Linked DNA regions of Roseobacter denitrificans OCh 114. The main gene of each other region encodes a partner of the protein of the gene in region 2 in a complex. Links are inferred from orthologs where the notes say so. Each region holds a gene or a part of one and is shown on either strand. Other genes may lie near its edges. The genes, in order: RD1_RS10465 and pnp.

Region 1 (3,597 bases), 1.5 Mb from region 2 along the record:
ATTGTGGACAGGACGAAACATCGCGCCTATCTGAACGGTATGACAAAAGAAATACACCTGCTGGACGCCACTGGTCTGCTGTGCCCCCTGCCTGTTCTGAAGGCGCGCAAACGACTGCAATCCCTTGCTTCGGGTGAGGTGCTGACGATGCACGCGGATGATCCCGCGGCGATTGTCGATGTCCCGCACTTTTGCAGCGAGACAGGGCACCACCTTGTGTCAAGCGAACTGGATGGGCCGGTGCAGGTCTATGTCATCCGCAAAAAATGAGGTGACATGAAAAAGCGCGCCCGATTTGGACGCGCTTTTTGGGTTTTTGGTGTTGGAAAGCCCTTAGCCTCCGATGGACCACCACCCGCGCCGCTTTGGTTTGGCTGGCTCTGGCGCGGCCTCAGCGACCACCGGTTCGGGCTCGGCACCTGCAGGTTCCGGTTCAGGCGCTGCTGGCGCTGGCTCTTCTGCCACCGGTGCCGCCGCAGCTTCCTGTGATGAAGGTGCCGGCTCGGCGTCCTGCGCCACGGGGGCTGGTTCGGCGTCTGGTGCCGCCTCAACCGGAGCGGCCTTCTTGGCCCGGCTGGCCCGTTTACGCTTTGGTTTTGCAGGGGTTTCTTCGGTCGCTTCGGCGGGTGCGGTTTCTTCCACTGGCGCGGCGGTTTCGGCTTTCGCCTCTGCTTCTGGCGCATCCTGTGTGTCGGCTTCCACTTTCGGTTTGCGCGTGCGCGACCGTGTCCGTTTGGGTTTTGCCGGTGCCTCTTCCTGCTCTGCCGCAGGGGCTGGCGCATCATCGGTTTGCGCAGCAGGCGCCTCTACCGGGCTGTCGGCTGCAGGCTCCGCTTTCTTCGGAGTCTTAGCGCCCTGGGCCTCGGATGCCTCGGCATTTGTCTCATCGGATGCGGTCTGCGTCTCGCCATTGCCGTTCTTGTTGCGACGCCGACGACGCCGGCGACGGCGCTTGGGCCGATCCTCGCCATCATTCTCGACGTTGTTTTCCTTGTTTGCCGTCTCTGCGCCGTTATCGGCCGTTTCCGCTGGCGCCTCATCGTCGTCCGCATCCACCTGATCCATCAATGAGGTATCAACAGAAACAACATGTTGTGCTGCAACCGACACGACCCGTGTGGCCGTCTTGAACTTCTCAAGACTGAAATCGGGGCTGACCAGCATGGGGTCGCCTTCGATCCGCACAGACAGCCCGTAGCGCGCTTCGATATGCGCAATATGTTCGCGCTTCTGGTTCATGAGGAAATTGGCAATACCAACCGGCGCCTTGATCAACACCTCTCGGGACCGCTTGCGCGTGCCCTCTTCCTCGATCTGGCGCAGGATGGACAATGCGAGGCTATCATCGGACCGGATCAGGCCCGTACCATGGCAGGCCTGACACGGCTGTGTCGTTGCCTCGATCATGCCGGGGCGCAGGCGCTGGCGCGACATTTCCATGAGACCAAAGCCGGAGATACGCCCCACTTGAATGCGCGCGCGGTCCGTCTTGAGCTTGTCTTTCATGCGCTTTTCGACGGAGGTGTTGTTCTTGCGCTCATCCATGTCGATGAAGTCGATCACGATCAGGCCCGCGAGGTCCCGCAGGCGCAACTGCCGCGCCACTTCGTCGGCGGCCTCAAGGTTGGTCTTGAGCGCGGTCTGCTCGATCGAGCCCTCCTTGGTGGCCCGCCCGGAGTTCACATCAATCGCCACCAGAGCCTCGGTCACGCCGATCACGATATACCCCCCCGACGGAAGCTGCACAGTCGGGTTGAACATCGACGCAAGATAGCTTTCGACCTGGTAGCGGGCGAAAAGCGGCAGACCTTCGGTATAGAGTTTCACGTTTTTTGCATGGGACGGCATGATCATCTTCATGAAGTCCTTGGCGATGCGGTAGCCCCGTTCACCTTCGACAAACACCTCGTCAATCTCGCGGTTGTAGAGATCGCGGATCGAGCGTTTGATCAGGTCTCCCTCTTCGTAGATCTTGGCGGGCGCGACGGATTTCAGCGTCAACTCGCGGATCTGCTCCCACAGGCGTTGCAGATATTCGTAGTCGCGTTTGATCTCGGCCTTGGTGCGTTTGGCCCCGGCGGTGCGCACGATGAGACCCGCGCCTTGCGGCACTTCGATCTCATTTGCGATCTCCTTGAGCTTCTTGCGGTCCGCAGCATTCGTGATCTTGCGCGAAATACCACCGCCGCGCGCCGTGTTGGGCATCAGGACGCAATAGCGCCCTGCAAGGCTGAGGTATGTGGTCAGCGCCGCGCCCTTGTTGCCCCGCTCTTCCTTGACGACCTGCACGAGCAGAATCTGGCGGACCTTGATGACTTCCTGAATTTTATAGCGCCGTGGCCGGGGTTTGCGCACGGGGCGGATATCGTCTTGATCATCGTCATCCGCGACGGATTCGATGGTGTCATCCTTGGAGGATGCATCAGATTTGCGCGGCGCATCATCGTCGTCGTCGTCATCATCGTCGCCATCTTCAGTCGCGGTATCGTCTTCCGAGGCATCCTCAGACGCTGCTTGCGCGTCCTGATCATCGGACGCGTCAGCCGTCTGCGCAGCCTCCGCGCTTGCATCATCGCCCTCGGGCTCTTCGACAGGTGTCTCGGCGACCCGCTCCATCGGAGAGGACCCCTCTTCGCTGTCATCCAGATCAATGGTTTCCATGCCGTCGATCTGGTCGGACTCCACATCCTTCGTCGCGACCACATCCTCTGACGTGGTGTCTTCGCCCTTGGCCTTTGTGCGGCTGCGCGATCTGCGACGTTTGGGCTTTTCGTCCTCGTCTTCCTTGGCCTTTTGCGCTTCGGCATAGGCGCGCTCTTCTTCCATCAGGGCCTGACGGTCCGCGACGGGAATCTGGTAATAATCCGGATGAATTTCTGAAAAGGCGAGGAAACCATGACGGTTCCCCCCGTACTCCACAAAGGCCGCCTGCAAGGACGGCTCAACCCGTGTTACTTTTGCAAGATAGATGTTGCCAGCAAGCTGGCGTTTGTTTTCGGATTCAAAATCGAACTCTTCAACCTTGTTTCCATCCACCACCACAACGCGGGTTTCTTCCGCGTGGGTGGCATCGATAAGCATTTTCTTAGCCATATTTCCAAATTGCATAGCCGCGACCGCACAGCCCCCGGGGGAGCGTTGCAGTGGGGGGTATGTCTTGTCAGGGCGATCTGAGACGCACTGCATGGCCGGGCCGCTGAGGCCCTCGCCGATCTGCTCAATGCATTTGCGCGCGTCATCGCGTTTCTTCTCCGACACGGGCACGTCTTGCGGCCTCGCATCCATTTTTAACTGCGCGATCCGGATCATAGAGCCGGTATCACATCAGCGGTTCCTTAACCGTTTCCGGTCCAATCGGTCTGCCGTGGGGTGCATGAGCCATGCCACACCGCGCCCGCGACAGCGAATCTCTCTGCAGATGGCGTGCGCGTCAGGCGCGCCTCTCTACACTGCTAGATAATGCTACATGCCTGAAAAACACAATGGTCAATCGACATTTACCTGCCTCAACCCTGAATTGAATCCACTAAACCGTCGGATTTACTGATCAAATTCCCGGTTTCAGAGGTAATCTGAGCGTTGCAGGCCATATTTCGC
Region 2 (3,290 bases):
ATGACGTCCCTCAAGCAAGAGCATTACGCCAGTCAAGGACGCGCCGCGACGGCGAATATTTTCGTGCGCCGTGCCGCGTTCGAAGCGGTTGGGCTATTCGATGACACTGCCCTCTCCGGCGGGGATATGGAATGGGCAAGGCGATGCAATGCGCAAGGTGTGAAGCAGCTTTACGTGCCCGAAGTCATGGTTGGTCACCCTGCGCGCGCCTCGATGGAGGCACATGCAATCAAACGGCGGCGTATTCTGGGCGCCCAAATCCGAAACGCCGACCCCAGGAAAAAGTGGAAATATCACATTCCACCGTTCAAACGGTTTCTGCTGCCTTCTTTCGGTGCCATGCGCAGTGCTTTCAGAGAGCCTGACGTGACACTTTGGCAGAGGTTTCAGATATGGTCGTTCCTGAACAGACTGCGGCGGGTTATTGCAAAAGAACAGATCCGCCTCACGTGGTTCAAGGGGCGGCATGAACGTCGCTGAAGCATCACGTGAAAAACCTGATTCACATTGCGCTGCGCGACTGACGATGTTTGTGGTGTTTCGCCTTTAGTCATAGCCAAACAAAAAACCCCGACGTCGCCGCCGGGGTTTGCTTTTTAAGGTGAAGCGCGGATCAGTCTGCCGGCGCTTCTTCTTTCTTGATTTCTTCGCCGGTTTCCTGATCGACGACTTTCATCGACAGGCGCACCTTCCCGCGATCATCAAAGCCCAGCAGCTTGACCTTTACTTCCTGGCCTTCTTTCAGAACGTCGGAAGGGTGGTTCAGGCGGCGGTTCTCGATCTGGGAGACATGCACCAGACCGTCGCGCTTGCCAAAGAAGTTCACGAAAGCACCGAAGTCGACGATTTTCACAACCGTACCGGTGTAGACCATGCCTTCTTCGGGTTCGGCCACGATGGAGTGGATCATGTCGTAGGCTTTCTTGATCGCTTCGCCGTTCGGGCTGGCAATCTTGATAATGCCTTCGTCGTTGATATCCACTTTGGCACCGGATACTTCGACGATCTCGCGGATCACCTTACCACCTGACCCGATCACTTCGCGGATCTTATCCGTCGGGATCTGCATGGTTTCGATGCGTGGTGCGTGGATCGAGAAATCCTGCGCGCCGGTGATGGATTTGGCCATCTCGCCCAGAATGTGGATGCGACCCGCTTTGGCCTGTTCCAGTGCTTTCTCCATGATCTCGGGCGTGATGCCTGCGATCTTGATGTCCATCTGCAACGATGTGATCCCGGCTTCTGTACCGGCCACTTTGAAGTCCATGTCGCCAAGGTGGTCTTCGTCACCCAGGATATCCGACAGGATCGCATAGGAACCGTCCTCTTCGAGGATCAGACCCATGGCCACACCGGCAACCGGTGCCTTGAGCGGAACGCCTGCGTCCATCATGGACAAGGAACCACCGCAGACCGATGCCATCGAAGATGACCCGTTGGATTCGGTGATCTCGGAAACAACACGCACGGTATAGGGGAAGTCGGTCGCCGCTGGCAGAACCGCCTGCAACGCACGCCACGCCAGTTTACCGTGACCGATTTCACGACGTCCGGGAGGGCCCACGCGACCTGCTTCACCGACCGAATAGGGCGGGAAGTTATAATGCAGCAGGAAGTTCGATTTGAAATTCCCGTGCAGCGCGTCGATGAATTGCTCATCATCGCCGGTGCCCAAAGTGGTCACAACGAGGCCCTGCGTTTCACCACGGGTGAACAGCGCGGAGCCGTGCGTGCGGGGCAAAAGACCCGTTTCACATACGATATCACGGATTTCATCGGTTTTACGACCGTCGATCCGCTTGCCCGTTTTCACCACGTCGCCGCGCAGGATGGAGGCTTCAAGCCCTTTCATCGCGGAGCCGAGGTTGGGGTCTTCTTTCTGCTCGTCACTCAGCGCGGCCATGATGGTTTCACGGGCGGCAGCAACAGCTGTGGTGCGTTCCTGCTTGTCGGAAATCGCGAAAGCGGCGCGCATCTCTGTCTCACCGGCAGCTTTGACCGCAGCGGAAAGCTCAGAGTAATCGGGCGGTGAAAAGTCAAACGGCTCCTTGGCGCAGTCTTCTGCCAGATCAATGATCAGGTCCAGCACAGGCTGGATCGCGTCATGGGCAAACTTCACCGCACCCAGCATTTCCGCTTCGGACAGCTCATAGGCTTCGGATTCGACCATCATCACCGCGTCTTTGGTTCCGGCAACGACCAGATCAAGGCGCTGTTCAGGGTTCAGGCGCAAATCCTGCATGTCATCAACGGTCGGGTTCAGGATATATTCGCCATCCTCAAAACCGACGCGGGCACCAGCGATTGGCCCCATGAAGGGCGCGCCGGAGATGGTCAGCGCCGCCGAGGCTGCGATCATCGCGACCATATCGGGATCATTCACCAGATCGTGGGACAAAACGGTGCACATCACCAGCACTTCGTTCTTGAAGCCGGGGACGAAGAGTGGGCGCAGCGGGCGGTCAATCAGACGTGCTGTCAGTGTCTCTTTTTCAGTCGGGCGCGCTTCGCGCTTGAAGAAACCACCGGGGACTTTGCCTGCCGCGTAGTATTTTTCCTGATAATGTACGGTCAGCGGAAAGAAATCCTGACCCGGTTTTTGTTTCTTGGCAAAGGTGACGTTTGCCATGACGCTGGTCTCGCCCAGCGTTGCAATCACCGACCCATCCGCTTGGCGGGCCACTTTTCCTGTTTCGAGTGTGAGCGTCTCTTCGCCCCACTCAATCGATTTTTTCGTCTCGTTGAACATCTACGTTTCCTGTTTCGGCCCATTGGCCATTTCATAGAGGGCGAATTCCCCCTGACCCCGGTATCTTCTTTTGGCGGCGCTGAGGTCCGGGCGCCGGCTTTCAGATTGCGAGGGCATACACGAGATGCGGGCATTTGGAAAGGGATGGATGCACGGGCGGAATCCGCGGCCGATACGGCCTGCGGTGGCTGCCCGCCGTCGCAGATACCGGTGGGAAACCACAGCCCGCGCAGGCACGGGCAGAGCGGTTGGTGTTTGGTAGGTTTGTTCAGGGATAATGAACTAACGACAGCACGCCAGCATGATGTCGCCTTGTGCAGAGCGCGCCCGTCTTTCGGCGCGCCTTGCGGTTTTAGAGCGTCTGACGAATTACCTGAAACATCGAGTATCACGTAACGCGTTGAACCCTTGGTTTCAGGCAGCGTTACGTGATCGAGGTTTTTGCCATGACGCTTTAGTGGCTGAACTTCTTGATTTCACCCGACTTGAGGCGGGCGCTGTAGCTGGCCAGTTCCGCGCGTACCAGTTTCATCAGGAAGTA

What was found.
Region 1: the proteins of pnp (region 2) and RD1_RS10465 are in contact, whole or in part, in a cryo-EM structure (PDB 9QH0), measured with the Escherichia coli proteins. The link is inferred for Roseobacter denitrificans OCh 114 from one-to-one orthologs.

The regions. Positions count from the first base shown.
Region 1 is NC_008209.1:2,167,556-2,171,152, reverse strand. The notes cover bases 134-3,410. They hold RD1_RS10465 (Rne/Rng family ribonuclease), read right to left. Parts: upstream 3,082-3,410; coding sequence 334-3,081; downstream 134-333. Other genes in these bases: RD1_RS10470 (sulfurtransferase TusA family protein), read left to right, coding at 134-270. Also shown: more of RD1_RS10470, read left to right, coding at 40-133; RD1_RS10460 (sigma-54-dependent transcriptional regulator), read right to left, coding at 3,562-3,597. UniProt on the Escherichia coli protein: Endoribonuclease that plays a central role in RNA processing and decay. Required for the maturation of 5S and 16S rRNAs and the majority of tRNAs. Also involved in the degradation of most mRNAs.
Region 2 is NC_008209.1:618,293-621,582, forward strand. Bases 182-3,151 are described here. They hold pnp (polyribonucleotide nucleotidyltransferase), read right to left. Parts: upstream 2,750-3,151; coding sequence 614-2,749; downstream 182-613. Other genes in these bases: RD1_RS02925 (glycosyltransferase family 2 protein), read left to right, coding at 182-480. In the rest of the region: more of RD1_RS02925, read left to right, coding at 1-181; RD1_RS02935 (alanine/glycine:cation symporter family protein), read right to left, coding at 3,204-3,290. UniProt on the Escherichia coli protein: Involved in mRNA degradation. Catalyzes the phosphorolysis of single-stranded polyribonucleotides processively in the 3'- to 5'-direction. Also involved, along with RNase II, in tRNA processing.